4 regions of the Thalassotalea ganghwensis genome follow, and region 4 is predicted to be linked to each of the others. Evidence: predicted binding sites of a transcription regulator. Region 4 holds the regulator's gene; each other region holds the start of a gene.
The links. The regulator LexA, encoded in region 4, represses DNA repair genes until DNA is damaged. The targets are predictions, from matches to a motif close to TACTGTATNNNNATACAGTA.
Positions count from the first base shown of each region.

Region 1: ACSLUH_RS02780 (DNA recombination protein RmuC) is a predicted target of LexA. The motif match lies at 4,814-4,833, and genes of this name have one in related genera.
Region 2: ruvA (Holliday junction branch migration protein RuvA) is a predicted target of LexA. The motif match lies at 3,331-3,350, and genes of this name have one in related genera.
Region 3: dinB (DNA polymerase IV) is a predicted target of LexA. The motif match lies at 4,517-4,536, and genes of this name have one in related genera.

Region 1 is NZ_JBQRUM010000002.1:183,568-191,722, forward strand. It holds gene ACSLUH_RS02755 (GGDEF domain-containing protein) at 1-2, opposite strand, end outside; gene ACSLUH_RS02760 (hypothetical protein) at 143-385, opposite strand; gene ACSLUH_RS02765 (hypothetical protein) at 412-627, opposite strand; gene ACSLUH_RS02770 (zinc transporter ZntB) at 919-1,878, opposite strand; gene ACSLUH_RS02775 (magnesium transporter) at 1,918-3,258, opposite strand; gene ACSLUH_RS02780 (DNA recombination protein RmuC) at 3,410-4,780, opposite strand; gene ACSLUH_RS02785 (fumarate hydratase) at 4,979-6,490, opposite strand; gene pabB (aminodeoxychorismate synthase component I) at 6,614-8,008, shown strand; gene ACSLUH_RS02795 (CoA pyrophosphatase) at 8,078-8,155, shown strand, end outside.
Region 2 is NZ_JBQRUM010000002.1:72,338-80,492, forward strand. It holds gene tolR (protein TolR) at 1-77, opposite strand, end outside; gene tolQ (protein TolQ) at 95-775, opposite strand; gene ybgC (tol-pal system-associated acyl-CoA thioesterase) at 765-1,175, opposite strand; gene ruvB (Holliday junction branch migration DNA helicase RuvB) at 1,636-2,643, opposite strand; gene ruvA (Holliday junction branch migration protein RuvA) at 2,672-3,289, opposite strand; gene ruvC (crossover junction endodeoxyribonuclease RuvC) at 3,450-3,977, opposite strand; gene aspS (aspartate--tRNA ligase) at 4,335-6,107, opposite strand; gene cmoA (carboxy-S-adenosyl-L-methionine synthase CmoA) at 6,353-7,087, shown strand; gene cmoB (tRNA 5-methoxyuridine(34)/uridine 5-oxyacetic acid(34) synthase CmoB) at 7,084-8,049, shown strand.
Region 3 is NZ_JBQRUM010000026.1:12,901-21,055, forward strand. It holds gene ACSLUH_RS18255 (Na(+)-translocating NADH-quinone reductase subunit C) at 1-435, shown strand, start outside; gene ACSLUH_RS18260 (NADH:ubiquinone reductase (Na(+)-transporting) subunit D) at 435-1,058, shown strand; gene nqrE (NADH:ubiquinone reductase (Na(+)-transporting) subunit E) at 1,062-1,685, shown strand; gene nqrF (NADH:ubiquinone reductase (Na(+)-transporting) subunit F) at 1,752-2,975, shown strand; gene ACSLUH_RS18275 (FAD:protein FMN transferase) at 3,119-4,156, shown strand; gene nqrM ((Na+)-NQR maturation NqrM) at 4,185-4,406, shown strand; gene dinB (DNA polymerase IV) at 4,552-5,607, shown strand; gene ACSLUH_RS18290 (MBL fold metallo-hydrolase) at 5,923-6,774, shown strand; gene ACSLUH_RS18295 (hypothetical protein) at 6,847-8,155, opposite strand, start outside.
Region 4 is NZ_JBQRUM010000006.1:172,301-180,455, forward strand. It holds gene ACSLUH_RS08305 (porin) at 1-694, opposite strand, end outside; gene ACSLUH_RS08310 (phosphate ABC transporter substrate-binding protein) at 707-1,096, opposite strand; gene ACSLUH_RS08315 (substrate-binding domain-containing protein) at 1,501-2,511, opposite strand; gene lexA (transcriptional repressor LexA) at 2,731-3,345, shown strand; gene coxB (cytochrome c oxidase subunit II) at 3,830-5,392, shown strand; gene ctaD (cytochrome c oxidase subunit I) at 5,405-6,994, shown strand; gene ACSLUH_RS08335 (cytochrome c oxidase assembly protein) at 7,008-7,565, shown strand; gene ACSLUH_RS08340 (cytochrome c oxidase subunit 3) at 7,595-8,155, shown strand, end outside.

The sequences.
Region 1 (8,155 bases), on a different contig from region 4:
ATCGCTAAACTTATCATCCATATACAACGGTATAAGCTTAGGAAAGAATCACGAAATGAACAAATAAACGAATAAAAAAAGCAGTACGGCTGTACTGCTCTTTTTCATTTTTTGTGCTAAAAGTTTTTACTATTAATGAGTTTTAAGCCGTCGGTAACTTTTTAATTGGTAGGTAGTCACTAGCAACTAACTCATCATTAATACAACTGAGTAAATAAGCCGTCATATCTTTTTCAGCTACTTCATCTTCCTGAGCATATTCTTGACAAGTACTTAATAAACTTAAGACGTACTCTTCTGGCGCTTCCTGTGGAGTCTGTTCTTCACTATAGGCGGTAAAAGAAAACACAGTGAGTGTTGCAGCAATAACTAATAAATTTTTCATTTAACTATCTCTTATTTGAGGTTTGGTTACATATCCCAATAATCGCTGAGCGTATTGGTCTCTTTGTCAAAACGCCTTTCTTCGTAAAGCGATTCTATTCTTTGTTTAATGCGATATTTTTGCTTTGCTGTTTTCCTTATATTGGTTTTCTGAGGGTTGCTATATGCAATCTCATAACCACTAATACCATTAAGTAACTCTTCATCAACATCTACATCGTCTTCATAGTCATCAATGATCATTGGCTTTACCTTCTAAAAAATTCCACTGGGCTACCACCCTCTGTACAATTAAACATAGAAGCTATGTTTGGCTGAATAATGTGCCCAAATATCTGATAAGAAAAGCTAAATATTTTAGGGATATCAATCAAAACTTTTGATTGATAAAAATAAAAAAGCCAGCTCGAACAAGCTGGCTTTTTTCAACAATAACACAATAAAATCAAAGCATTAAAATAAACTCATCAATAATTAAACCAACGATTCACTGACAACAAGTGATCGTTGTATAAATTCTTAACGCTCAATCAACTAAAACCATTTTTGCTTTTTAAATACAACGACCTGGGCAACCACTACCACGATCAGAATAAATATAAAAATACCAAAGGCATAAGGGTTTTCTGCACCTGGAATGCCGCCAACATTGATACCCAGCAAGCCAGTTAAAAAACCTAAAGGTAAAAACACAGCCGCAACAATCGATAAAACATACATACGATTATTCATTTGCTCGGCTATACGATTATTAAGTTCTTCTTGAGTGACCGCTGCACGATCTTTAATCGAATCGAGTTCCTCGATAAAACGCGTTAGGTGATCGGTAGTTTCTCGTAATTGTACTTTCTGCTCACTAGTAAACAAGGTGGATCGATCACTTAACAATTGCGTCATTGCTTCTTTTTGTGGTGCTAAATAACGACGTAATGAAATAATTTGACGACGTAAGTCAGCAATTTCATTTCTTAGGGAATAGCTACTCGACGTTAACATACTTTCTTCAATTTCACTGACTTTATCTTCAATTTCAACAATTGTATTCGCCATACGATTAATTAGGCGATCAGCTAATATGGTAACTAGCTCACTCGGAGTTGTCGGTCCGTGACCCGACTCAAAATCATTGGCAATATCTCGAGCTGACAACAAGGTGCGCCGACGAGTACTAACAACCCTATCGCTCGCCAACCATACTCGAATAGAAACCATATCTTCAGGATCACTACCCGGTGCTAGGTTAACCCCTCTAAAGGAAATGAGTACGCCATCATCGACCGAGGTAGCTCTTGGACGTGTTTCTTCATTTAACAACGCACTGATGACAACGGGATTCAGTTGACTACATTCCTTCAGCCATTGCTTAGTTTTTTCAGCGGTATAATCAAAATGCAGCCAGTAAGGACGCTGGCTATCCAATGTGCTTAGAGAATCAATAGATTCAGCTTGTTGTCGATCACTAAAATAGTAGCCATAAATGAAATCACTGCGCATATGTGTAAATTCCAATATCAAGACATTACCAGTCTAAGTCTAGGTTAAAAGTAAGGTACCACAACCTAAAAAGGCAATGAATCCAAAAACATCCGTAACCGTTGTCAATATGACAGCACCAGACAAAGCTGGGTCGATATTGAGCTTATTTAACAACCAAGGTACCCAAACCCCCGACAAGGACGCCACCAATATATTACCGAGTATGGCAATACAAATCGTTATGGCAAGCAAAGGTGATTCAAACCAATAATAGGTGATTACGCCGATGACCATTGCCCATAAAAGCCCATTAATGGCGCCAACTTTCAATTCTTTCTTAACAATCGCTTGCTTGTTGGCATCCGTTATTTGACCCAACGCCAAGCCACGTATTATTAGGGTTAAGGTCTGACTACCTGAAATACCGCCCATAGAGGCGACAACCGGCATTAGCACAGCCAAAGCGACGACTTGTTGGAGAGTCGCTTCAAACAGGCCAATAAACCATGACGCTAAAAACGCAGTTGCTAGATTAATCCCAAGCCATATCGCTCGGTTTTTACTACTGAGCCAAACACTGGCGAATAAATCCTCTTCTTCGACAAGACCTGCTGACTTCATTAACTGGTTGTCGCGCTCTTCTTCTAAATGCTTAAACGCTGAGTGTATATCTAGTCGTCCGGTTAAACGGCCGTCTTCATCAACTACAGGTAATGCTGCACGCCCTGAAATGACGACCTCATCGGCAGCATCATCAATTGACGTTGATGCTGCTATTGATTGAGGTTGACTGTAAGTAACATTCTTTAATAACTCATTACCATCTAGCGTTATTAATTGGTTAATGTTGATTTCGCCCACTAATTTTGAATCTTCGTCGGTTAGGTAAAGCGTATCCGTCAGTGAAGGCAAGGTTTTAGCGCATAACTTTTTAGCCGCTGAAACCTTTAATGTGATCGGAATTTGTTTTTCATCAAAGCTTTGCCAATGCCCTACTTCAGCATCACTATAATCTTGAGCTTTTTTAAGGTTAGCCCGTTGTTTTGCTGTCATTTTTGTAACAGCATAATCAATAAATCGATCGCTTAACTCTTCGCTAAGTTCAAGTAAATCAACCGCATCAAGCTTTTCAAAGAGTGGTAAACAATCTTGATCATCTAAGGCATTAAGTAACATTTGCCGCGACTCTGTTTTCATTTCAAGGAAAACATCTTGTTGCAGCTCAGGTTTTAACAATCCCCAAAGTTTCATACGTTCGCTGATTGGGAACGCTTCGAGTAAAATAGCCACTTGCTCTGCTGCTAACTGCTGCTCGGCTTGTTGGATCAATTGCTCCAGCGGCATTTCTTCAGCGAAGTGTTGTTCAAATTGATGAATATATTCGGTCAGTAAATCCAATGATTTTTCCTTGTATCCGTATCAAGCAAGCGTTTATCGGTCTTCTCTGTTGATATTTAACTATAAATTACAGTTGGACACTAGCGGATGTTGAGTGATTATCGATATTTTTACACGTCATCAATTAAAGACTAACAACGATAAGCAGCTCTTAAGAAGATAACAGCGTGTTGTCTTCTTTGGGATGGCTAAGCTCAACCTGCTCAATTTTTTCAAAACGGGAGGTAATCTTGTGTGCTGAAGTATGTATTTGTTTAACATCACTTGCTGCTTGATCGATATGCTTTGCTAAATTGTCAAAGCGAACTTTGAAGCGGTTAAAATCGGCAGCAAGACCAGATAAATGCGCTTGAATGATATGAATTTGCTCTTTGGTGGCTTCATCTTTCAACACCGAGCGCGCGGTAGTTAATATTGCCATTAATGTCGTTGGCGAGGTTAGCCAGATACGTTTGCTATTAGCATATTCGACTAAATCACTGTGATGACCGTGGATTTCAGCAAATATCGCTTCTGCTGGAATAAACATAATAGCGCCGTCTGATGTTTCATTATGAATCAAATATTTATCATGTATGTCATTGATATGCTTTTTGATATCGTTTTTAAATTGCCGCTCTGCCGCTTTGCGATCACTGTCAGCAACGTTGACATCAGTCATCTTCCGATAGCTTTCTAAGGGAAACTTAGCATCAATGATCACAGTTCCCGTTGGTGGTGGTAAAAATAACGCACAATCAGCAACTTTTCCATTCGACAGCGTATGCTGTAAACTAAAACTTTGTTCAGGCAAGACATTACGAATCAAACCATTGAGTTGAACTTCACCAAAAGCACCTCGCGAACGTTTATCGGCTAACACTTCTTGCAAGCTGACTACGTTTGTGGACAATTCAGTAATTTTCTTTTGCGCATCATCAATCAGTGCCAATCGTTTAACAATATCATTAAAGGTCTTGGTTGTTTTCTCAAACCCTTCCGCTAAGCGTTTCTCCACTTGTGCACTAATCTCTTTCAAACGACTGTCGGTAGACTGAGTTAACTCTGCGATTTTCTTCGACATCTGCTCGCTTGCCGCTTGCATCGACTTCGCTTGTTCTTGGCGATTACTCTGATGATTTTCGTTTAAGTGTTTAAATAACTCACTAATTGACTGGTTTTGCTTTTCTAAAAATGCTTGTTGGTGCTGGTGCAAAGTGGCTAACTGTTTTTCACTTAAATCAGCTTGCTGGCGCAACGTTTTTATTTTTAAATCAGCTATTTGTTGCTCCAATTGAGCTCTTAATTCAAACTGCTGCTTTGAAAGCTCTTGATAATGGCCGAGCACACCTTGTTGTAATTGTGCGTACTTTTGTTGTTCGATCTGTGTCTCGATACTTTGTTGTTGAGAAAAGTCTTGAATTAAAATTGCCGTACTTTTGATATGGCGAAGCAGCAACAATAATATCAGTGTGAAGACGATACTAATTGCCACAAAAGCCACTAGCCAATACTCTAGTGCAACATGTTCCAAAAATGTCATTGCATTCTTCATTTAACAATCTCGCCAAAAAAACACTGTTTTTATTTACAGCATTAGAGCATAACTTAGTAAGTACATCAAGCGCTCAGTAATTCTCCTCCTCAATAAAACTAAATAAAAAAGAGCTACTGGTATTCGCCAATAGCTCTTTTTAAGTTCAGTGATTTCAGTTAGCTTTATTTGCTAACGACTAACAAGTTAAGCTTGTTGAACTTCTATTTTCTTTTGCCATATTTGTGGGCCGGTGACGTGAGCAGACTCTCCCGTTGAATCAACCGCTACCGTAACTGGCATATCTTCTACTTCAAATTCATAAATCGCTTCCATTCCCAAATCTTCAAAAGCGACTACTTTGGCTTTTTTAATTGCTTTAGAGACTAAATAAGCCGCGCCACCAACTGCCATCAAGTAAATTGATTTATGCTTTTTAATGTTTTCACATGTTTCTTGACCACGTTCAGATTTACCAATTGAACCGAGTAACCCTGTTTGGGATAACATCATCTCACTAAATTTATCCATGCGAGTCGCAGTCGTTGGACCCGCAGGCCCTACCGCCTCATCACCAATGGCATCTACTGGGCCAACGTAGTAAATAAATTTATTGGTAAAATCAACTGGTAATTCTTCACCTGCTGCCAACATATCTTGAATACGCTTATGGGCGGCATCACGACCAGTTAAAATGGTTCCGCTTAGTAAAACCGTTTCACCTGTTTTCCAATCGGCGATATCAGCTTTTGTTAAGTTATCAACGTTAACTCGTCGAACATTTTCACCCACTTCCCATGTGATGTCTGGCCAATCTTCTAGTTTAGGTGGCGTTAACTGTGCTGGCCCTGAGCCATCGAGGTGGAAATGCACATGGCGCGTTGCCGCACAATTAGGGATCATTACCACAGGTTTAGACGCTGCATGCGTTGGCGCTGAATTGATTTTAACATCTACGACTGTGGTTAAGCCGCCTAAACCTTGAGCACCAATACCCAATTTATTAACACGCTCGTAAATCTCTAAACGTAATTCTTCTTCTGCATTTTGTGGCCCACGCTCGATTAATTCTTGCATATCGACAGGCTCCATTAAGCTTTCTTTAGCAAGTACACCTGCTTTTTCAGCTGTACCACCAACACCGATACCCAAAATACCTGGTGGACACCAGCCAGCACCCATTGTAGGTAATGTTTTAACAACCCAATCTGCTATCGAATCACTCGGGTTGAGCATAACCATTTTGGTTTTATTTTCACTACCACCACCTTTAGCAGCAATAAGCACTTCTATTTGGTCGCCTTCAACCATCTCAATATGAACAACCGACGGCGTATTGTCTTTGGTGTTAAGGCGCTTGCCGGTTGGGTCTGCGACAATGGATGCTCGTAATGGGTTGCTAGGATTTAAATACGCGCGGCGAGTACCTTCATCTACCATTTGTTGGACAGTCATGTCGGTTTTATCCCACTGCACCGCCATACCAATTTTAACAAAACAAGTGACAATACCGGTGTCTTGACAAATCGGACGTTTACCCATTGCTGACATTCGAGAATTGATAAGAATTTGCGCGATGGCGTCTTTCGCTGCAGTACTTTCTTCTTTGTGATAAGCCTTTTCTAGCGCCTGAACAAAGTCTAATGGATGATAATATGAGATATACTGCAAAGCATCAGCAATACTCTCAATCAAGTCTTGTTGTTTGATAATAGCCATGACTATCCTTTGTTTCTTGTATAATTTGATAGATTCAACAATCTCTTGTTGAAAGTTAAAATTTTGCCGATATGATACCTTGCTTGTAGCAAGCCTGCCAGTTTTTAGCTAAAGGTAAAACCATTGTCAAACCAGATAAAATTTGAGCTTAAGGCAACGCCTTTACAGTTTAGTCAAATAATTAAGCCTTCTGAATTATTTTTAGCGTTTTCAGACACGCCGTGGGCGATGTGGTTAGACTCATGCCACAACAACCATCAAGACAGTCGCTTTGATATAATGGTGTGGCAGCCCGAGGTTACGCTGGTTACCAATGGTGCGGTGACAACGATCACTGAAAAAACGACTGGCATTAGCTCACAGTCTAAAGAAGATCCGCTTTTATTGGTTGAGCAGCAACAAAAATTGCTATTTGAGCATTATCGCATAACTTCATCACCTCTGCCCTTTAATGGTGGCTGTGTGGGTTATTTTTCTTATGATTTAGGTCGACGCTTTGAATCCTTGCCTCGTCATGCAAAGCGGGATATTAATATGCCAGAAATGGCGGTGGGAATTTATCGTCACGGCATTATCTTTGATCGACTTAACCAAACATACTATTTACTTTGCGATGATTCGAAAAGAGTGAAGCTTTCCTTAGAAATTGACAACGCTATTAACAAAGCTACAGCGCAGGCACCATTTAAGCTAACAAGCAATTGGCAAGCACAGATAACCAAAGCACAGTACATTGAGAAGTTTAATAAAATTCAACAATATTTGCTTGATGGCGACTGTTATCAAATTAACTTAACCCAACGTTTTAGTGCCGATTATCAAGGCAATGAATACCAAGCTTACCTTGCCCTTAGAAAGAAAAACCAAGCACCATTTTCTGCCTTTATTCGCACTGACCAATGCGCAATAGCAAGTGTTTCACCTGAGCGTTTTCTGCGTGTTATTGGCGATGATGTTCAAAGCAAGCCGATAAAAGGCACGCAACCGAGAAGCGACGCTATTGAGCAAGACAACCATAATAAAGCCCTACTACAAAATTCAGAAAAAGACCGCGCTGAAAACTTAATGATTGTTGACTTACTGCGCAATGACATCAGCCGAGTTTGCCAAGCAGGTACCGTAAAAGTGCCACAGTTATTTGCTATCGAAAGTTTTCCTGCGGTTCATCATTTAGTCAGTACCGTGGTCGGAAAACTCGCACCTCAATATGGTGCTACCGATTTGTTACGTGCTTCTTTTCCAGGTGGGTCAATTACCGGCGCCCCAAAAATAAGAGCAATGGAAATAATTGATGAAATAGAACCTCACCGTAGAGCATTATATTGTGGCTCCATCGGTTACCTGTCTATTTGTGGCAATATGGACACTAGCATAACGATAAGAACCCTAGTCGCTATCGATCAGAAAATTTATTGTTGGGCAGGAGGAGGCATTGTTGCTGATTCAGTCGTTGATGCTGAGTATCAAGAAAGCTATGATAAAGTGAATAAGATTTTACCTGTGCTAGAAAAACTTTAATGTCTAACAAAGTGTTATCTGACAGGCAAACGACGAGGTGGCTGACGCATTTAGCCTTAGGATTGACGCATGAATAGTTCGATTGATAAAGCCAGTTTTATCAGACAATTTACGCTGAGTAATGCGCTAACCAACTCGGTTAGTTTC
Region 2 (8,155 bases), on a different contig from region 4:
AATAGCACCAACATCACGTCGATATAAGGAACAACGTTTATTTCAGCGACTTTTTTTCTTCTTACACGATTGTACATAGCTAAAAAGTCCTCGCTTAGTGTTGTTCACTCACAGTTTGGCGCTGCAAAATACTTGAAAACTCTTCCATGAAGTTAGCGTAACTATTCTCAAGTTTTTCTACTTGGTGACTAAAGCGGTTAAACGCCATAACTGCTGGGATAGCAGCGAATAAGCCCATTGCTGTGGCGATTAACGCTTCGGCAATACCCGGAGCAACCATTGCTAACGTCGCTTGCTCTACTGCACCTAACGCGATAAACGAATTCATAATTCCCCAAACCGTACCAAACAAGCCAATGTACGGGCTAATAGAACCAACCGTCGCCATTAAGGGTAAATGGGTTTCTAATTCATCAACTTCACGAGACAATGAAACTCGCATTGCTCGATGAGTTCCATCGATAATGGCTTGTGGTGAGCTAACATGACTTTTTCGTAAGCGTGCGAACTCTTTGAAGCCAGCAACAAATAAACTTTCAATACCGTAAACATGCGCTCTCGCACTTATTTCACTGTAAAGTTTACTAAGATCGGCACCACTCCAAAATTTATCTTCAAATACTTGTAACTGCTTACGGGCATCAGCTAGTACTTTGCGGCGTTGAAATATCACCGCCCAACTGGCAATAGAAAAACCTAACAAGGTCAACATCACCAATTTTACTAAAAGACTTGCTTGCAAAAATAAATCAAAAAAAGAAAGTTCAGCTGACACGTTTTAATGCTCCTAATATCGTTTTGGGGATGGCACACGGCTTGGCTAAAGCCAGATTGACACAAGCTATCTTCACAGTTACGTGACACAATAATTGTTGTTTTTCAGAAAATAATTGTTGTTTGAAAACAACACTCGCACTCTTAAGTTGTTCAATTGTTGTGGTTATTTCAAGCAAATCATCAAGTTTTGCTGACGCCAAATTGTCCATTTCAACACTTCTGACCACAAAACCAAGATTTTGTTCTAAAAAATAAGATTGGTTAATGCCAAGACTTCTCAATAACTCTGTTCGAGCCCTTTCAAAGAACTTTAGGTAGTTGGCATAATAAACGATACCACCGGCGTCGGTATCTTCGTAATATACCCGAATTTTATAGTGTGCTATCTCGTCTGACATTAATTATTTTTGATAAGTAAAACTATTGTAATTAAAGGCCTGCGATATAGTAATAGAATTGCTTGGCAACAAACAAGTGTTTCTGCGATAAGATTGTAAGAAAATACAAAATAGTTGCTTTCTTATTCATATTCTGTAGAGTGGTGTTCGTTATCTATCAATAGCACCCATCCATTAGTTTTTCTAATCCGAAGTATATAATTTTTTTAGATTGCCTAAAGTAATTACTCTAAGTAGAATACACTTACTTTCTGAGCTAGCGCAATGATTTGATTTTCTCCCCTGATATCCAGTCATTAGCCAGAGGTAACTTGAGTAGATACTTTGTAAGTTTATTTATTCTCTCTGACATGTTTTTCTGGAAATAGAATTCCTTCTATCAACTTTAGAATTAAGTTGGCCCGCACAGTTGTGCGGGCTTTTTTTTGTCTAAAATTCGGGTGGCTAAAAGTCAGGTTTGCTAATCAGTCGGTTTATTGATTTTAAAATGCTGATACGCTTTATCTGTAACAATTCGACCTCTGGGCGTACGCTGTAAAAACCCTTGTTGAATTAAAAATGGCTCAAGTACATCTTCAATAGTTTCTCGTTCTTCACCAATTGCCGCAGCGATGTTATCAAGACCTACTGGTCCTCCCATAAACTTATCAATAATTGCTTCAAGCAACTTTCTGTCCATAATATCAAAACCTTCATTATCAACTTCAAGCATGCTTAACGCATTCGCGGCGGTTTGCTGGGTAACAATCCCTTGCGTTTTTACATCAGCATAATCTCGAACTCGTCTAAGCAATCGATTAGCTATTCTAGGGGTACCTCTTGAGCGCCTAGCAACTTCAAATGCCCCTTGGTCGTCAATAGTAAGGTTTAAAAAATGGGCTGAACGGTTAACAATATCTGTTAAGTCTTTATTATTATAAAACTCTAAGCGCTGGACAATGCCAAAACGGTCACGTAATGGCGAGGTTAACGCACCTGCTCGGGTGGTCGCTCCAACTAAAGTAAAAGGCGGTAAATCAAGTTTAATTGAACGAGCTGCGGGCCCCTCACCGATCATAATATCGAGTTGGTAGTCTTCCATAGCCGGATAAAGAATTTCTTCGACAACTGGGCTTAATCGATGGATTTCATCAATAAATAAGACATCGTTTTCTTCAAGATTAGTCAATAACGCGGCTAAATCACCTGCTTTTTCCAGCACAGGGCCCGACGTGGTGCGAATATTTACGCCCATTTCGTTGGCGACAATATTGGCTAATGTCGTTTTACCTAAGCCAGGTGGACCAAATATTAATAAATGATCAAGGGGCTCTCCACGTTGCTTGGCCGCTTGAATAAAGATCTCCATTTGTGATTTAACATGATCCTGCCCTGTATAATCAGTGAGCATTTTCGGGCGAATGGCACGATCAACACTTTCATCTTCTTTTGTTGATACCGGTTGAACTAATCGATCAGCTTCTATCATATTGTTTTAAACTTTATTTAGGGTCTGTTTACAGCATCGATTTAAGTGCTTCGCGAATTAAATCTTCACTGTTCATGTCTTTTTGATAAATCATTTTAATGGCTTTATCTGCTTGCGATTGATTGTAACCTAAAGAAACCAGCGCGTTAATAGCATCTCCTTTAGCATCATTTACAAGTAATGGCTGCGCTGCATTAATGTTGGTATTAACGGTAAAGGAAATATCGGCACCATCGCTATGCCAATCTTTTAACCGGTCGCGCATTTCAATCAGTAATCGTTCAGCTGTCTTTTTCCCGACACCAGGTATCTTAACAATCGTACTTAAATCATCATGCATTACGCAGCTAACAAACTGCTCAGCTGACATACCAGATAAAATTGCCAAGGCGAGTTTCGGGCCGACACCATTAACCTTAATTAATAAACGAAACAGCTTACGCTCGGTCTTATTAGAAAAACCATACAATAACTGAGCATCTTCACGGACGACAAAATGGGTGAAAATTATCGCTTCTTGATTGACATCAGGTAAGGCGTAGATACTCGTCATCGGCATAGTAACCTCATAACCGACACCTTGGCATTCAATTAAGATTTCAGGGGCGACTTTTTCAATTAATAAGCCACGTAATCGACCAATCAAAATAATTTCTCTTAGAAAAGTACAACATGGCGTTACCATAGCACTAGATAAATATACAGTAAAGTATATTTATGATTAACCATAGCCGTTGGTATAATTAAGCGACAGCGACAAAGTATTCATATACCAATTACATTAAATGTAAATGAACAATAGGCTACTAACGTAGGCGCCTGCGCACGGTTTTAGTTGCTTGACCAGCCATTTTTGATAATGAATCATGGCTATGAGCATGACAAAGTGCCACTGCCAGCGCATCTGCTGCATCAGCTTGAGGAGAAGCCGGAAGCGACAAAATTGATTTCACCATGTGTTGTACTTGTGTTTTATCAGCAGCACCACTACCAACCACCGATTGCTTGATTTGTCTTGCTGAATATTCTGCGATACTTAATCCAGCATTGGTCGCCGCAACAATTGCTGCGCCTCTCGCCTGCCCGAGTTTAAGCGCTGAATCAGGGTTTTTCGCCATGAATACTTGCTCAATCGCAAACATGTCAGGTTTAAATTGAACAATTAGCTCAGAAACGCCAGCAAAAATAGTCTGCAATCTAAGACCTAAATCATCACCAGCCGATAATGCCTTAATGCAGCCGCTTCCCAAATACGTAATTTTGCGACCATCTTGGTCGATAACGCCGTAACCTGTGAACCGAGATCCTGGGTCAATACCTAAAATAATACTCAATGCATACCTACTGTATTTTTTGTATTCTGGCCTATATAACCGCAGCTCTACATTAGAAATGCATTTCTAACGCCTATTTTTACTTACTTCTGCGTTCTATTATCTTGAAATAGCAAGCTATTCCTAAAGCAATGCGCCTTGAATTCAGTAAAAAGTAGCACGCTATAAAGACATGGTAAACTTCGGTGTTTGATTTTATACGTTTCGTGCTATGTCTAATACAACCTGAGGTTATGTAGGCAATAAAAATGCAGCTAAAGAAGCTTTAGCTGCATCAATTAGATTTATATTAATCTACGCCAATTAACAAGTGAATAGAAGCGTTAACACGTATTCTTGTTACTTTTCGTTAGTCACTTAATCTTGCGCTTTTTCTTGAGCTAGGGTTTGAATACCTAATTCAACTAACTGCTCTGGGTTTGCATTACCCGGTGCATTGGTTAAAGGACAAGCCGCTGTTGTCGTTTTTGGAAACGCCATTACGTCACGAATTGAGCTTGCGCCTGTCATTAACATCACTAAGCGATCGAGACCAAACGCTAAACCTGCATGAGGAGGCGCACCGTACTGAAGCGCTTCAAGTAAAAAGCCAAACTTTTCTTGCGCTTCTTCATCACTGATCCCTAAGATACGAAATACAGCAGATTGCATCGCTTGGTCGTAAATACGAACAGAACCACCACCTAATTCACAACCGTTCAATACCATGTCATAAGCATCTGATAATGCTGTGGTTGGATTGGCTTCAAGCGCTTCAGGTGTCAAATTGGTAGGTGCCGTGAATGGATGATGCAATGCATGCATATGGCCATCAATTTCTTCAAACATTGGGAAGTCAACCACCCAAAGCGGTTTCCACTCGTCGCTAACAATGCCGAGCTCTTCACCTAATTTAAGGCGCAACGCACCTAACGCTTCGGTAACAATACTGTAGTTATCTGAACCGAAGAAAATGATATCACCAGTTTGTGCATTAGTGCGTTCTAGCAAAGCATTAACCGCAGACTCAGATAAGAATTTTAGTATCGGAGATTGTAAACCTTCCATACCCGCGTCACGATCATTAACTTTCATCCATGGCATACCTTTAGCGCCATAGATACCGACAAATTTGGTTAACTCATCAATTGCCTTGCGAGAGAATTTATCAGCACCACCAGGAACACAAATAACCGCGACGCGCCCTTTTTCGTCATTTGCCGGACCAGAAAACACTTTAAATTCAACATCTTTTAAAATGTCAGCCACGTCAACAATCTCTAATGGATTACGCAAGTCTGGTTTATCTGAACCGAAACGACGCATCGCTTCGCTGTAAGGCATACGAGGAAATTCACCTAAATCCACATCAAGTAACTTGATGAATAATTCGCGGATCATCTTTTCCGTCACTTCCATCACTTGATCAGCACTCATAAACGAGGTTTCAATATCAATTTGAGTGAATTCTGGCTGACGATCAGCACGTAAATCTTCATCACGGAAACATTTTACAATTTGATAGTAACGCTCCATCCCAGACATCATTAATAACTGCTTGAACAGCTGTGGTGACTGAGGTAAAGCAAAGAAACTACCTTTGTGAGTGCGACTTGGTACTAAGTAATCGCGTGCGCCTTCAGGTGTGGCAGCCGTTAATATGGGTGTTTCAATATCTAAGAAACCTTGTGCTTCCAAAGATTCACGTACAGCAGAAGTAACCTTTGCACGAAAGCGAATTCGCTCGGTCATTTCAGGACGACGTAAGTCTAAATAGCGATATTTTAATCGCTGTTCTTCAGAATTTGTTTGGTTTGAATCAAGTGGTAATGGTGCTGACTTATTTAAAATAGTCAGATCTAAGCCTAAAACTTCAATTCCACCCGTTGCCATATCTTTGTTGACTTGGCCTTCAGGACGCGCCCTTACTTTACCTTTAACTTGCACACAAAACTCATTACGCAATGTGTTCGCTTTTTCTAATACTTCAGGGAAATCAGGATCATAAACTACTTGCACAATGCCTTCTCGATCACGCAAATCTAGAAAGATCACTGCACCTAGGTCACGGCGGCGGTTAACCCAACCGCATAATGTAATTTCTTGTCCGATGTGAGATTCATTAACCTCACCACAATAAAGCGTACGCATAATTATTTTTGCCTTGATAACACGTGAATCAGCTAAATCGTTCCGCTGAATTCATATTGACGTAAAAAATGACCGACATTATATAGAAATACCTGCTTTTGTCACCTAATGAACGCGGATATTCGCATAACAATTGAGATGTTAGCACTCGCGTTGTTATTAACATTTAAACCTTTGCCAATTTCAGTTAAAATGCTGCGATAAACCGAGAGTTAACCGATTACCATTGCGTAAACAGAGTATTGATGACGACACCTGATACCGACCTTATTTTTTCTAAAAAGCACGATAAGCTAAAAGACTTTACCTTTGACCGGCAAGTGGTTGAGGTATTTCCAGATATGATTTCGCGCTCTGTACCTGGCTATAACACGATCATTGACACTATTGGACGCTTAAGTCAGCAATATGTTAAAGATTCATCGCGTGTTTATGATCTTGGGTGTTCGCTTGGTGCCGCCACGTTAGCAATGCGCAAAGCGATTACAGCGATAGATTGTAAAATCATCGGCATAGATAACTCAGCTGCGATGGTAGAACGTTGCCAAATGCACGTAAACGCTTTCAAAGGCAAGACACCCGTCGAAATTATTGAAGCTAATATTTTAGATGTTGAGATTACTAATGCTTCCATGGTGGTATTAAACTTTACCCTACAGTTCGTTGAGCCAGAACAAAGAGCTAAGCTAATAAAGAAAATTGCCGATGGCTTAAATCCTGGTGGTTTATTAGTGTTGTCAGAAAAAGTAACCGATGCAGACAAAAACTGCGACCAATTACTTATTGATTTACATCACAATTTTAAGCGTGCGAACGGTTATAGTGAACTTGAAATCGCCCAAAAGCGAACCGCTCTTGAAAACGTAATGAAACCCGATAGTCTATCTACCCATTTCGCTCGCTTATCCGATGCAGGCTTTCGTCATATGACACCATGGTTTCAATGTTTTAATTTTATGTCTTTGGTTGCCATTAAATGATTAATTACAATCGCTTTTATCAACAAATTGCTCAAAATCGTTTAAGCCATTGGCTTAATACTTTGCCCGCTCAGCTGACACAATGGCAAAAACAGCACCTACATGGTGAATTTGCCCAATGGCAAAAAACCTTAGAAGCATTGCCTGAAACAACGTCAAGTAGCATTGACTTAAGTACGCAAGTAAGCGCGGGGAATAGAGATGATATCAATGAAGGTCAGTACAAACGTATTGAAAACCTGTTAAAAAAGTTTAAACCTTGGCGCAAAGGCCCTTATCACATCCATGGCTTACATATTGATACCGAGTGGCGTTCGGATTTTAAATGGGACAGATTAAAAAATCATATTAGTCCGTTAGCTGATCGTTATGTACTCGATATTGGTTGTGGTAGCGGCTATCACCTATGGCGCATGCGTGGGGAACAAGCTAAATTCGTCGTTGGTATTGACCCAACACAGCTTTTTCTCGCGCAGTTTAATGCTATTCAACACTTTATTAAGGATGATTGTGTAAATTTATTACCGCTAGGGGTCGAAGACTTACCTGAACTCAAAGCCTTTGATACCGTTTTTGCTATGGGTGTACTTTATCACCGCCGCTCACCAATTGATTTTCTTTATCAGCTCAAAAGCCAGCTTGCGAAAAATGGTGAACTAGTATTAGAAACCTTGGTGGTTGATGGTGATGAAAACACGGTATTAGTGCCTGGTGAACGCTACGCAAAAATGCGTAATGTTTGGTTTTTGCCAAGTTGTGATGCAATGTGTGCATGGATGGCTCGGGTTGGTTTTAAAAACATTCGCGTTGTAAATACCGATATCACGGCGTTGGAAGAACAACGGAAAACCGATTGGATAGATACTGAATCATTACAAGATTTTCTTGATCCTAATGATTTAAGTAAAACCATAGAAGGTTACCCAGCGCCTAAACGGGCGATTTTTATCGCTAATAATTAGTTAGCTAGCTAGAGCGTGTTGATCTTTGCGGTACAAATTTTGTTCGAATTAAACGTGATTTAATCAAGGCGGAGCGAATACAGTATAGTTATTCTATACAAATGAG
Region 3 (8,155 bases), on a different contig from region 4:
GGTATTAACCGTCGTTCTCATAATGCGGTTATCTACTTAGTTCGTAATGATGCGGGTAAGGTAGATACGGTCGTCTTTCCTATCGTAGGTTCAGGTCTTTGGGACTTAATGTACGGTTATGTTGGCCTAGAAAATGACCTAAATACGGTTAAAAGTGTGGTTTACTCTGATCATAAGGAAACTCCGGGCTTAGGCGGCGAAGTCGTTAATCCAAAATGGAAAGCTAAGTGGCCAGGCAAGAAGATTTACAAAGAAAATGGCGATGTAGCGGTGAAAGTCGTAAAAGGTGGTGCTAAGCAAGGTGATATTCACGGTGTTGATGCATTATCAGGTGCTACGTTAACCAGTAATGGTGTAGAAAACACGCTTCGTTTCTGGTTTGGCGAAGAAGGCTACCAACCATATATTGCTAAAAATCGTGGAGGGTTGAACTAATGTCTTCAGATGCTAAAAAAGTTTTAACGAGTCCTATCGTTGACAACAACCCGATTGCACTTCAGGTGTTGGGTATTTGTTCGGCGCTAGCTGTTACCAGCTCAATGGTTAATGCCTTGGTAATGACCTTAGCTGTGGTATTTGTAACTGCATTTTCAAACTTATTCATTTCAATTATTCGTAATCAAATACCATCGAGTGTGCGTATTATCGTACAGATGGCGATTATTGCGTCATTGGTAATTGTTGTTGACCAAGTGTTGAAAGCGTTTTCTTATCAGTTATCTAAAGAGTTATCGGTTTTTGTTGGTTTGATTATCACTAACTGTATCGTTATGGGGCGCGCTGAAGCGTTCGCGATGAAGGAAAAGCCAGGTGTTAGCTTTTTAGATGGTATTGGTAATGGTTTGGGCTATGGCTTTATTCTTATTACTGTTGCTTTCTTTAGAGAGTTATTAGGCTTTGGTACATTGTTTGGTATTGAAATTTTACCATTGATTCAAAATGGTGGTTGGTATCAAGTCAATGGTTTACTGGTGTTGCCATTTAGCTCATTCTTCATTATCGGTTTCATTATTTGGGCGATTCGTCAATGGAAACCAGCGCAAGTAGAGAAGGATTAATCGATGGAACATTATCTTAGTTTATTAATAAAGACGATATTCATTGAGAACATCGCATTATCTTTCTTCCTTGGGATGTGTACTTTCTTAGCGGTTTCTAAGAAGGTAAGCACGGCTATGGGCTTAGGTGTAGCGGTAATCGTTGTATTGGGTATTGCTGTACCAACTAACCAAGTGATTTATCAAGCGATTCTTGCACCTGGTGCATTAGATAGCGTGCTTGGTATTACGGATCCAAAAGAGTCGATAGACCTTAGCTTTTTATCATTTATTACCTTTATCGGTGTTATTGCTGCATTAGTGCAGATTCTCGAGATGGTATTGGATAAATACTTCCCTGCTTTATATCAAGCGCTAGGTATTTTCTTACCGCTAATTACTGTTAACTGCGCAATTTTCGGTGCAGTATCGTTTATGGTGGCGAAAAACTTAACATTTACTGAGTCAATCGTTTATGGCTTAGGTTCTGGTATTGGTTGGGCGATGGCCATCGTTCTACTAGCAGGTATTCGTGAGAAGATGAAATACTCTGATGTACCGGATGGCTTGAAAGGCTTGGGGATTACGTTTATTACTGCAGGATTGATGGCGTTTGGCTTTCTTTCTTTCGGTGGTATTTCGTTATAATAAGATTAACGCAGAAGGGGTTATTTAATAACGCCTTCTCCTAGAGTAAGTACAAAGGAAAAGTCGATGGAAATTATTCTCGGCGTAGGCATGTTTACTGCGATAGTTTTAGCTTTGGTACTAGTGATCTTATTTGCTAAATCAAAGTTAGTTGCTAGCGGTGACGTGACTATTTCAATTAATGGCGACCCAGACAAAGCGGTAACGACTTCAGCGGGTGGCAAATTACTTGGCGTACTAGCCGACAAAGGTATTTTTGTACCTTCTGCTTGTGGTGGCGGTGGTACATGTGGCCAATGTCGTGTGCACGTGCATTCAGGTGGTGGTGATATTTTACCGACAGAAATGGGCCATATTACTAAGCGTGAAGCCAAAGAAGGTTGTCGCTTATCATGTCAAGTTGCCGTTAAGCAAGACATGGATATTGAACTAGAAGACGAAATCTTTGGTGTTCAACAGTGGGAATGTGAAGTTATCTCAAACGATAACAAAGCCACTTTCATTAAGGAATTAAAGCTTAAAATTCCTGATGGTGAATCTGTTCCGTTTAGAGCGGGTGGTTATATTCAAATTGAGGCGCCACCGTATCACGTTAAATACTCTGATTTTGATATCGAAGAGCAATATCGTGGTGATTGGGAACACTTTGGTTTCTTTGATGTTGAATCTAAAGTTGATGAACCAACGTTACGTGCGTATTCAATGGCAAACTACCCTGAAGAAGAAGGTATCATTATGCTTAACGTGCGTATTGCCACACCTCCTCCAGGGAAGTTACATTTACCAGCAGGTAAAATGTCATCGTACATCTTTAGCCTGAAACCAGGTGACAAGGTAACGATTTCAGGACCATTTGGTGAGTTCTTTGCAAAAGATACTGACGCAGAAATGGTATTTATTGGTGGTGGTGCAGGTATGGCACCAATGCGTTCACATATTTTCGATCAGCTTAAGCGTCTTAAGTCTAAGCGTAAGATGAGTTTCTGGTATGGTGCTCGTTCATTACGTGAAATGTTCTATGAAGATGACTACAACATGTTAGCTGCTGAAAATGATAACTTTGAGTGGCACGTTGCCCTTTCAGATCCTCAACCGGAGGATAACTGGGATGGTTTAACTGGTTTTATTCATAACGTACTTTATGAGCAATATTTAAAAGATCATGAAGCGCCTGAAGATTGTGAATATTACATGTGTGGGCCACCAATGATGAATGCAGCTGTAATTCATATGCTTAAAGAATTGGGTGTAGAAGACGAAAACATTCTATTGGATGACTTCGGCGGTTAGACAATAGCGTTAACCAACAACCCGTTAATAAAAGGTGGCGCAAGTCACCTTTTATTTATCTTATTAAAGAGTTTGTTTAACTAAATAGCTTAAGCGACATGTTCAACAGGTTATTTATTTAAATAAATTTTATTGAGAGTGCTATGAAAAATATTAAATCATTTGTTATCGCGCTGGCGTTAATAACGCTGGTCGGGTGCTTTCCTAGTAATGATAATGCTAAACAGCAAGTTCACTTGCAGGGCATTACCATGGGAACAGTGGCCTATAACGTTAAATATATTACCGAGCCAATTGGTCAAGAGGACATCACCGTACAACGTCAAACGATTCATCGTGGCATTGAAGATGTGTTAACTAATCTTAACCAACACATGTCCAATTGGATACCAGATTCAGAATTGTCTAAGTTTAACGCATCGACAAGTACTGACCCAATTGAGATCAGTGAAGATCTTGCACGAGTGATGGCTGAATCGATTCGATTAGGTAAGCTAAGTAACGGTAAGTTAGATGTCACGATTGGACCACTGATCAACCTTTGGGGGTTTGGCCCAGAGAGTAGACCAGAAACACAGCCAAGTGAGCAGGAACTCATGACGGCGCAAGCACGAATTGGCATTGATTATTTGCAACTAGAAGGTAATTCGTTAGCCAAAAAAATTCCTGATCTATACGTTGATTTATCGACCACGGCAAAAGGATATGCTGTCGATCTAGTTGCTGAGTATCTAGAACAACAGGGGATTACTAATTACTTAGTTGAGATCGGTGGCGAGATGCGTTTAAAAGGATTTAAGCATACCGGAGAGCTTTGGGTTATTGCCATTGAAAAACCAATAACAGAAGAGCGCGCTGTCCAGCAGTTTATTGTCCCAAAAGATAATGCCGTTGCAACGTCAGGTGATTATCGCAAGTATTTTGAAGAGAATGGTCAGCGTTTTTCTCACATTATTGACCCTCATACAGGAAAGCCAATAAACCACAAACTGGTCTCGGTTACGGTTATTCATCCATCGTCAATGACAGCTGATGGTTTATCAACGGCCATGATGGTCATGGGTGAAGAAAAAGCCTATGAGTTTGCGAACAAACATAATATTGCTGCTTACATTATTTCTAAATCAGAAAATGGATTTGTCGAGCAGGTAACTGAACAATTTATGCAATATCTAAAGTAGTGCGATAGAATTAAGCACAGAGGTATATATGACGTTATTTTTAATTACATTGGGCTTTTTTGTTGTTGTCACTATAGCAATGGCGATAGGTTATATTATTCAAAAAAAATCGCTTGCAGGAAGCTGTGGTGGCCTTGGTTCATTGGGTATCGATAAAGCGTGTAACTGCGATAATCCTTGTGAAAAAAGGTTAGAGCGGGAGCGAAAAGCCGCGCAAGACCAACAAAAAATAGATATTAAAAATATCTAGTAATGAAAAGGCCGCTTTCAGCGGTTTTTTTATTAGCCTCTAATGACTTTGTTAGTCAAGTAAGATTAATTTAGTAAAAATGGCATTGATTTTATTTTGACAATTAGTAATACTGTTTATTAATACAGTGTTCAGGGTTGTTAAAATGCGTAAGATCATTCATATCGACATGGACTGCTTTTATGCAGCGGTTGAAATGCGTGATAATCCAGAGTATCGCAATATACCTATTGCCGTCGGTGGTAATAGTGCGAGAGGCGTGCTTTGCACATGTAATTATTTGGCAAGAGAGTTTGGTGTTCGATCGGCGATGCCAAACCATAAAGCAAAAGCATTATGTCCTGACTTAGTTATTGTTAACGGTAGAATGTCAGTTTATCAGCAAGTTTCTAAGGAAATTCAGCAAATTTTCCAACGATATACACCGATAATAGAGCCTCTATCGTTAGACGAGGCTTATTTAGATGTTACCGACTGTCAACTTCACAATGGCTCGGCAACGTTAATTGCTCAGCAAATTCGCGATGAAATACATGATGTCACTGGCCTAACGGCATCAGCAGGTATCGCACCACTTAAATTTGTAGCCAAGATAGCTTCTGATCTGAATAAGCCTAATGGCCAATGCACGATAGCCCCCAATGAGGTACATGAGTTTTTAGAAGGTTTATCACTCAACCAAATCCCTGGCGTTGGAAAGGTGACATTTGAACGCCTAAAGAGTCGAGGCTTTCATACCTGTGGTGATGTGCGTCGTTCTGATGAGCGAACTTTAATCAATTGGTTTGGAAAATATGGCGGTGTCATTTGGCGGCGTAGTAATGGTGTAGATGAGCGGGAAGTGACTGTCAGTCGTGAGCGCAAATCTGTTGGCGTCGAACGTACTTTTGAGCATGACCTGTCTAATCTTGCCGAAATGGAAAAGATAGTGTGCGAAAAGTTAATACCAGAACTTAAACGGCGAGCTGAAAAATATTTAACAAAGCGCGCGATGAACAAAATTGGGGTAAAAGTTAAGTTTAACGACTTTCAACAAACGACTAAAGAGCAATCGTTGACCGAGATTGACGTTAGACTTCTTGTGAATTTGTTAAGGGAAGCCGTCGAGCGGGGTCAAGGAAAAGCGGTGCGATTGCTAGGCGTTCATATAGGTCTGGCAAAACCTAATAAAGGCTCAGAGCAGATTTCCTTTGATTGGTAGCTGGGTGAATGTTTTTCATCACGGTGAAATCAAAAGGCATCTATTGTTTAAATGCCATCCCATTAAAACTCATTTTAATTATTAGACTATCGACTTTATAGTTGTATAGCTAACTATGTTTGCTATTGCCGAGCTTACGGTTACAGAACAACGGACCTTAGGTATGAGACTTTAATTACTTAGCTCTTTTATTTTACTAATTTCTCATTATCTCATTAGCAAAGTATCGAGCAAAATCGTAAGCTTTACTGTAGCTTATTTGCTTTGCTGCTATAGTTTATTTTACTAACAGCTCACCGAAATAAAGGAAGAGTAATGAAAAAATTAATGTCAACAATGATGGCTGTGCTAAGTTTTGCCGTTAGTGCAACGTCAAATGGTAATTTCGATGATTTAAAAGTAGTTAAAACGCAAGGTGACGTTTATATGCTATCAGGGGATGGCGGCAATATTGGGGTCTTATCAACAACACAAGGTTTGTTGTTAGTCGATAACAAGTTTAGTCCTTTGGCTGTACAAATTGAAGCGGCGATGAAATCAATTAACGACAAGCCATTAAAGTATGTGGTGAATACTCATCATCATGGCGATCATACGGGAAGTAATGCTCATTTTGGTCACCATGCACCCATATTTGCCCATCAAAATGTCAGAAATCGTTTATCGAGTAAAGATGATATTCAACAAGGCAGTCTACCTGTAGTGACCTACCAAGACGGTGTTAACATTTATTTAGATGAAGAGCGTATCAAATTGATTCATTTACCTTCGGGGCATACCGATGGTGATACGGTGGTATACTTTGAGAAAGCAAATGTTTTACACACTGGAGACTTGTTCTTCCACACATTATTTCCCTTTATTGATTTAAATAGTGGTGGCTCTGTTAAAGGGTATGTGCAAAACGTAGAAAAAATCATCGCAATGATCAATGATGAAACGGTTATTATCCCAGGCCACGGTCCTATTGCTAATAAAGCAGATTATCAAGCGTTTGCTGCTATGATTCGAGATAGCATAGCACTAGTAGAGCAACAATTAACTCAGGGGAAAAGTGCAGAGCAAATTATCACTCAAGGAGTTACCGAAAAATATAAGCCAATGTCTTGGGCGTTTATTGACGAAACTAAGTGGCTTAATACGTTAATTACCGGATTAAGGGATTGATTTTAATTAGCAATATCTCCTGCATAAAAAAGCCACATTAAGTGGCTTTTTTATGTATTTGGTAACGCAATGTTAATCTTGCGGTATGTAGTCGATAATTAGCTGTTGCTGCTCCGCTAAGTAGTGGATCACACGGTGATAGGTTGGCGAGAGATAGACTTGATTCGAACCTGAGCTATAGCCAACAAAGCTTACTTGTTGTTGCAGTTCGTCATACTCTGTCAGTGTATGAGCCTCACCGTAGCCATTAATGAAACTTCTGCGATAAACATAACTATGATCGTTTGTATCGGTGGTAACAGCAATCGTGGCTAACGTTTGTGACGATGGTAGTACCCCATTACTGATATAACTATCGCCATCCAAACTTGACCATTCCGTCACAGGATTTGCACTGTAAAGTATATCGCCGTTGTTATTTGTGGTGATACCGCCCACACCGTATAGCGCAAAATTCAGGTTTTGCGAACTACCTTCGGCTTTCGCGGTAATCGACTTCTCGGCAAAGGCGTTAAAACGCACGTGCTGTTGATAAATCGTGGCATTTGCTCCGTTATAAGCTAAGAAATTATTATGGTTTGCTACTTTATGCGTAATCGACGTTAAGAAGGCATTAGCACTATCCCAGTATTGCACCTCAAGGTCAGTGTTCGCATATTCGAGCGCTTGACTGACAACAACCGGTTTGCCATCGATAGTAATAACCGCTTGTGGGCGAAAGTCGAGATCGATATTTTCACTGTTGAGTTGAGCGATTGTAAAGTTAGTTAAGTCAATTTGATAATGATTCACTCGAGTGGCTTCTTGGTCATCTTCATCAAGATAGGTTTCTAGGTTAGACGCTAACAACTTTGAACCATCTGGATGGATGACAAGATTAGTTAACGCAACGTCAGCTAATAATCCTTCTACCGTGGTCACTAGGGTACCGTCGACAACGTTAATGACTTTTATTTCATCTCCCTGAGCAACATATAGATAGGGTCTTAATGGGTCGAGCACGACAGCACTGTCATTTGGTTCGATACCTTCAATAACAAGCTCTGAGTCAACGCTGGTATCAAAGTCACTCTTGTAGAAACTTACCTTGATGACTCCGTCTACTGATTCTCCAACAATAGATGATGTTAAGATAATTTCTGCACTATGTAGGCCATTTTCGCTAACATTCTCTGGTATAACCGTTACGGTTAACTGATCAGTGTTGTTATCTTGGGTTAGGTTAAGCCAATCAACGTCAGTGTTAGCTTGCCATGCAATCATTGAGGACTTATTGGTTTGAATGTCAACGGTTTTAGTTAATACTTCACTGTTGAGTTGTTGGTCAAAGTTTAACGAAGGATAATTAGCAAACAATCGAGTTTCATCAATCGCTAACTCT
Region 4 (8,155 bases):
CAAACCGAACATCAAAGAAATCACCAGAGATATTCCAGTTAAAACCTAAGATATTCTCCCAAAACTCATTGACGGTTCTCGCATTACCCCCATAAAGCTTATTGTAGTAAGTCATTTCGACATTATCGTAGGAGTATTCGTTACCATAAAAACCGGTTAACACGGTTGAATAGTTGCCTAAATCAAAGCTGTAGGAAACATTGATACCATTAAATTGTGTCACCTGCCACCAATACAGGTTTGAAGGTGGTCTCATCCATGGGTAGGCATAACCAACTTCAGAAAATTCAGAAAAGTAGTACATTGGAACGTTTCGACGACCAATCATTACTGAAAGTTGATCTGACGCTTGATAAGTCAAATAATACCAATCAAATTCTGGTTTAAAATCATCGACGCCTTTAGCTACTAATTGTGCAGTAATTTTAAACTTATCACTTAACATTGTGCTTGCTTGCACGGCTAAAATGGATTCAGGTGTAAATGAAATATCATTGTCATACTGACCCACATCATAAAAATCGGCGGTGAGTATTTCGTCTCGTTTTTGACCGGGATTTAAAGGGTCATCCACTGTGCCGAGTGTTCGGCCAGCGATGATAGAGCCATAACCACTGATTTCAATATCAGCGAAAGCGCTAAAACTTGTGGTTACAGTAAGTAAGAGTGCAATTGCGTTAGTAACTGTTTTCATGGTTCTGCCTCGCTAAAATGTTGCTATAACTTTGACGTCACTGGTGACCGCGGATTTATCGATATAGGCGATAGCATTCGGGTTTGAAGCAACTTCTTTCAATACTTTTTCATTGCTCTGCAATGCTTTTGGCGGTGTACCTTTACCAGTGAATATTTTCTTTGACCAGTAGGCATTAAGTTGACTTATCGACTTTCCGATCACTTTGGTCGTAAATTGCTCTGCCGCTGGTAAGGAATTCTCCAAAGTAAAAGGTGTGGCTTCAGCACCATTGGCAAATTTTTTCGCTTTTCCTAAAAATATTTTTTTAATGTCGGCGGTATCAAAAGTTGATTGATTTTGCGGATGTACAATCACTGCTATTTCTGCATTGGCAGTGGCTATAATTGTAAAGTAGGTCATCGAGCTGAATAGTATGATATTCATCACGGTATAAAGTGTTTTAGATACCATGTTATTTCCTCAGTGTTAGTTAAAAAGAGGCTAATACGCTAAAGCTATGATCAAGCGCATAATGTTAAGCATAGTATTGAACAATAATTCTACAAGTTTTAATTGATCAAAGTAGGTTATTGAATCTATGAAGAATTATTCACAAGGTTTTTTAGCATCGTTAACTGAGCTGCCGTTGGTGGAAGACTTAGGCCATTAGCTCTCAATAGACGCAATTACTTATTGTCCTAGTTTTACCGTACTTCAGCGAAGCTAACTATTACGTTGTTATCGCGAAAATAACACTTTGACTCGTTTTTGCCATGCAAAGATAAGCGTTTTAATAGCGTTATTTCTTGAATTTTAGACAATGTCTAATAATTAGTGGTACAGGTTAGGCTATTGGATTGCGTGCAGTAGTGATAATCTAAATAATAATGAGATTTTGCGGGTTGTTTATTATTTTTTATATATTGATAAAGTAGCTCCGCTCCCTTGCGCCCCATCTCAAAAGGCATTTGTCCGATATTGGCGGTAGATAATCCTTGGGCCAAACTTCTAAGCTGTATTTCTTCGGTATCTGCAGAAACAATGACGATTTGATTATTGGCAATTTGCTTTTTAAAGGGGCTTAATTGTTTATTGTAATCACTATTAAATTGAGCGAAGCCCGCCACAGCAAGAAATATCGGTGGATTCACTGTTTTGATTATTGATTCAAGTTGCAGCAACGCTGTAGAGCGCTTTCCCAGACTGTACAATGGACAACGTTCTGATTCTATCCAACCCCTCTGTCCTGATAATTTTTGCTCTTTTTGCCCTGACAATGAAAAGCGCACACCCGCGATACGTTCATTTAAGTTCGGTGTTGTGGGGTGTCCAGATTGAAGGCAAATGGCGGTTAAATCTTTCTTGGCAAATTTTTTAACATAATTGCCTAGTGCAACCCCAAAATCAAAGTTGTTGGTGCCGACATAGCTCAAGCGATACTGTTGATGCTCCGGCAGTAGATCTGAATCAAAGGTAATCACGGGTATCGCTTTTTCTTTAGCTTCGCGCAAAGCGCCCTTGACCAAGTATTCTGAATCGGTAGTTGATATTAAAAGTGCATCGACTTTGTTGGCGATCATTTGATTAATTTTTATCATTTGGCCACGAATGTCCTGGTAGTCGTCGGCGCCATCATAAAGACAGGTTATTTCTGAATGCTTTTTTGCATAGCTTTGACAGCCTTTGAAAGATTGTTGATAAAAACTATCATTTTTCGTTTTTCCAATGACCCCTATGGTGATTTGTGCAACGCTATCAGTTGCTACTAAATAACCCAATATGGTTAACAGCCACATCACGCGGTACAAGAGATAGGCTGTTACTTGGTTGAACAAAGTCGCTCCAAATAAGAAAAGTTTAATAGACTGAATAAAAGAGATTAATGCAAAACCTTTTATAAAGGAATAAGGATTTAATTTTTTATTAAACTTTTATTAATACCGCTTTGATCATACGGTGTTTGCAAAAACCGAAGGAAAGCTTGCGTTTATTTACAGGCTGTATACAATGACAGTGCCACTGTGTAAAAATACAGGAAATATTATATGACAGAAATGCGCCCCTTAACGTCTCGCCAACAGCAGATTTTTGATCTGATCAGAGAAAAAATATCTGAAACCGGCATGCCACCAACGCGAGCAGAGATCGCTGAATTTTTTGGTTTTAAGTCAGCCAATGCTGCCGAAGAGCATCTAAAAGCTCTTGCGAAGAAAGGCTATATAGAAATGTTACCAGGAACGAGTCGCGGCATTCGTTTGGCTGAAGAAATGATGGAAGAACAAGGGCTGCCGTTAATTGGTCGTGTTGCAGCTGGCGAACCGATATTGGCGCAAGAGCACGTAGAAGACCGTTATCAAATTGATGGAAATTTATTTCATCCAGCAGCGGATTATCTTCTACGAGTTAACGGAGAAAGCATGAAAGACATCGGAATTTACGATGGTGATTTGCTTGCTGTTCATCAAACCACCGATGTTAAAAATGGACAAGTCGTTGTTGCACGCGTAGAAGACGATGTCACGGTTAAAAGGCTTAAGCGTGAGGGAAATGTCGTATATTTGCACGCGGAGAATGAAGACTTTGCTCCGATAAAAGTTGATCTTACCTCTCAAAATTTCAATATCGAAGGACTTGCGGTCGGTGTTATTCGTGCTGCAGATTGGATGTAGAAATTATCAATGCAATGAGGCAAATTTTTTATCGTAAGTCGTGAAAAGTTGTCTCATGCAAGGTTTTTATAACCAAATGTCTATATTCAGCTATTATTGTTGAGTAAATGCTGATTATCTCTCCAGTTGGCTAAATTTTATACAAAAATATTTCGAAAGTTTTCAGCCCGTAAAATTAAATAATAGAGTATTTGCTCATTTCTTAATCACCCCTCTCAGGCCTTTGTTTTAGCGCCTTAGTACCTTTTAGAGTTTACACTCTATTGTTATTATTAGCTTTTTTTAAAATATTTTAAAAAATTATGAATTGACCTAGATCAATAATTAAGTAATTCTAGAGCAGAAAGTAATCAAAAAATAATGAAAAGGCTAACGTTAATCTGATTAATAAATAGCCATAGGAAAAAATAAAAACAAACTGTGAAACGGATGAGCAGCTTAATACTGATCATGCGTTTTGCCATTTAGGGTAAGGAGAGGTCGAGTGAAAAGACGTTATCTCAGTTGGCTGTTAGGGATGTTAGTTCCCAGCATCGCTTTAGCCGACTCGCAGTTGAATTTAACAAAAGGTGTAACCGAAGTTAGTAATGAAGTATATGGTTTACATATGCTCGCTTTATATATATGTACTGCAATTGGTGTAGTCGTCTTCGGTGCGATGATTTGGTCAATGATCTTTCACCGCAAATCAAAAGGTGTAGAAGCGGCCACGTTTCATGAAAGCACCAAAGTTGAGGTCCTCTGGACTGTTATTCCCATCATTATCCTTATAGCCATGGCGGTACCCGCGACAAAAACTCTTATTGCTATGGAAAATAACGATAATTCCGATTTGACTATTCAGGTAACGGGTTCGCAGTGGAAGTGGCATTATAAATATTTTGATGAAGATATCGAGTTCTATTCAGTGCTTTCGACTCCGCGAGATCAATACGAAAATCATAATGGTATTGGTGCTCAAAAAAGTGAAAACTACTTATTAGAAGTGGATAAACATCTTGTTATTCCTGCAAATAAGAAGGTTAGATTTTTAATCACTTCAGATGATGTAATTCACTCGTGGTGGGTTCCCGCATTTGCCGTTAAACAGGATGCGAATCCTGGTTTTATTAACGAAGCTTGGACAAATGTGCCTAAACCAGGGATATACCGTGGCCAATGTGCCGAGCTCTGTGGTAAGGATCATGGTTTTATGCCAATTGTGGTTGAAGTAAAAACAGAGGCAGATTATACCGCGTGGCTAAAACAGCAACGTGATATGAAGGAGCAAGCCTTAGCTGCCGAAGCTGCTTCACTGAACGCTGAAGCCTCTATGGATGAGTTAATGCAGTTAGGTGAAACAACATATACTGCATACTGTGCAGCGTGTCATCAGCCAAATGGTCAAGGTTTACCGCCAGCGTTTCCAGCGCTTAAAGGCAGTAAAATTGCCTTGGGAGATGTCAATGAACATATCAACATTGTCTTTAACGGCAAAGCAGGCACTGGCATGCAAGGCTATGGTAAGCAACTTAGTTTGAAAGAAATTGCTGCTGTAGTTACCTATGAGCGTAATGCATGGGGCAATGATACTGGTGATAAAGTACAAGCAGCTGATGTGAATGCATTTGTTGGAGGTTCTTCAGCCATAGAAAGTGCTGGTGAACAAATCAAAGACGCAGCCGAAGAAGTTATTGAAGAAGTCAAAGATGCTGCCAAAGCAATGGTCAGTGAAGACTTATCGAAAACTTATACGATGGAAGAGCTTATGGCCAAAGGTGAACAAGTATACCAAACAGCTTGTTTAGCCTGTCATCAAGCCGGTGGGCAAGGTTTGCCACCAGCATTTCCAGCGTTAAAAGGTGGGCCGATTGTTACCGGTGATATCGCTGCTCATATCGATATTGTTGTCAATGGCAGTAAGAAGAACCCAGCAATGGCAGCTTTTGGCAGTACCTTGTCGAAAACAGATATTGCTGCAGTGATTACTTACGAGCGTAATGCTTGGGGTAACAACACAGGTGATCTTATTCAACCCGCTGATATTGATGCAGCAAGTGCTAAGTAGGGAGGCAGAATAATGACTACAGAAGCTATTCACGACTCGCATGAGCACGATCATCATGATCATAAAATGACGGGTATTAAGCGTTGGTTATACACAACGAATCACAAAGATATTGGTACGCTTTATTTATGGTTTGCCTTTATCATGTTATTGGTGGGTGGCGCATTAGCGATGCTAATTCGTCTTGAATTATTTCAGCCAGGGTTGCAGTTTGTTCAACCTGACTTTTTTAACCAATTAACCACAGTACATGGGTTAATTATGGTGTTTGGCGCGATAATGCCTGCATTTACCGGTTTTGCCAACTGGATGATTCCGATGATGATTGGTGCGCCAGATATGGCATTACCGCGTATGAATAACTGGAGCTTTTGGATCCTTCCATTTGCCTTCACGATATTGATTGCTTCCTTTTTTATGGAGTCTGGAGCTCCTAATTTTGGATGGACATTCTACGCACCACTTTCAACGACGTATTCAAATGGTAGTACAGCATTCTTTGTATTTGCTGTTCATATTATGGGGATTTCGTCGATTATGGGGGCGATTAACGTTATCGTCACTATTATGAATATGCGAGCTCCGGGCATGACTTACATGAAAATGCCATTGTTTGTGTGGACGTTTTTCATTACCGCTTATTTACTCATTGCTGTAATGCCTGTGCTTGCTGGTGTTGTTACCATGGTTCTGACCGACACGTATTTTGGTACAAGCTTTTTCGACGCCGCTGGCGGTGGAGATCCAGTCATGTTCCAGCATATATTCTGGTTCTTTGGTCACCCTGAAGTTTACATCATGATTTTGCCTGCTTTTGGCATCGTTTCGACCATTATCCCAACATTTGCACGCAAGAAATTGTTTGGCTATAGCTCGATGGTCTACGCGACAGCGTCGATTGCGTTCTTATCGTTTATCGTTTGGGCGCATCATATGTTTACCACGGGAATGCCGCTGTTTGGTGAGTTGTTCTTTATGTATTGCACGATGTTAATTGCTGTGCCAACTGGCGTGAAAGTATTTAACTGGGTTGCAACCATGTGGCGAGGAGCAATGACGTTCGAAATACCAATGTTGTTCTCTATCGCATTTGTTATTTTGTTCACCATCGGTGGATTTTCAGGATTGATGCTGGCATTAACTCCGGTTGATTTTCAGTACCACGATACCTATTTTGTCGTCGCGCATTTCCACTATGTTTTAGTGACTGGTTCATTGTTCTCGATTTATGCGGGTACATACTACTGGTTACCAAAATGGACTGGTCATATGTATAGCGACAAACTGAGTAAAGCCCATTTTTGGTGTTCACTTATTTCCGTCAACATACTGTTCTTCCCGATGCACTTCCTTGGATTAGCTGGCATGCCACGCCGAATTCCAGACTATGCATTACAGTTTGCTGATTTTAACAAATGGGTAAGTATTGGTGGTTTTGCATTTGGGTTGTCGCAACTGATTTTCTTAGCTGTCGTGATTAAATGTATTCGCGGTGGAGAGAAAGCGACCGCAAAACCATGGGATGGCGCTGAGGGGCTAGAATGGACCGTAGCAAGTCCTGCGCCTTATCACACATTTGATAAACCACCTAAAATCGATTAACGAGGAGTCGATGATGAGTACAGAGCAAAATCATAATCAAACGCAACAAGCGACTAAAAAAACGGTTAAGAAATTAGTTTTAGTAGTTTTTGCTATGTTCGGTTTTGGTTTTGCACTGGTGCCACTCTACGACGTGTTTTGTGATATTACCGGGCTAAATGGCAAAACTTCTAATACCGCTGCAAGTGTCAATGAACATGGTGTTGACGAAACTCGTGTGATTACCGTGCAGTTTATTAGTCGCAACGCTAAGGGTATTCCATGGCAGTTCGAGCCAATGGTTAATGAAGTTAAAGTTCATCCTGGTGAAATGAAATTAGTAAAATTTTATGCAAAAAATGAATCATCTGCACCGATTGTTGGACAAGCCGTTCCTTCAGTTTCACCAGGACGAGCAGCGATTTATTTTCAAAAAATTGAGTGTTTTTGTTTCAATTCTCAACCGTTAAATGCAAATGAAGATGTTGAAATGGGATTGCAGTTTTATGTAGACACTGAACTTCCAGAAGATGTTTCAACCATCACGTTATCATACACCTTGTATGATATAACCGCTTCGGTTGAGTCATAAGCGAATTCGCGAAAGCACAGGGGAAAGTTATGACAACAAAAGAATATGAGAGTTACTATGTGCCCGCACAAAGCCATTGGCCAATCGTTGGTGCGGTAGCTTTATTTCTGATCGCCATCGGTGCGGCTAACTATGTTAGCGCCTTAAAAGCGGGTGAATCAGGCATTGGTGGTTATATTTTACTCGCCGGTATTGCCATGGTTATCTATATGATGTTTGGCTGGTTTAACAATGTCATTAGCGAGTCAATGTCAGGAAAATACAGTGCTCAGATGGACAACTCCTTTAGGCAAGGAATGAGTTGGTTTATCTTTTCTGAAGTTATGTTTTTTGCTGCTTTTTTTGGCGCATTATTTTATGCGCGCATGTATGCCGTACCATGGCTTGGCGGTGAAGGTAACAATGAAATGACCGGGCAAGTATTGTGGCCAGAATTTACTGCCGAATGGCCGTTATTAAAAACTCCTGATGGCACGGAAACAACGGCGATGGGGTGGTATGGCTTACCATTAATCAATACTATCTTGTTATTGACCTCTTCAGTAACCGCTCATTTTGCCCATGTGGCATTGGAGAAAGAAAAACGTGGG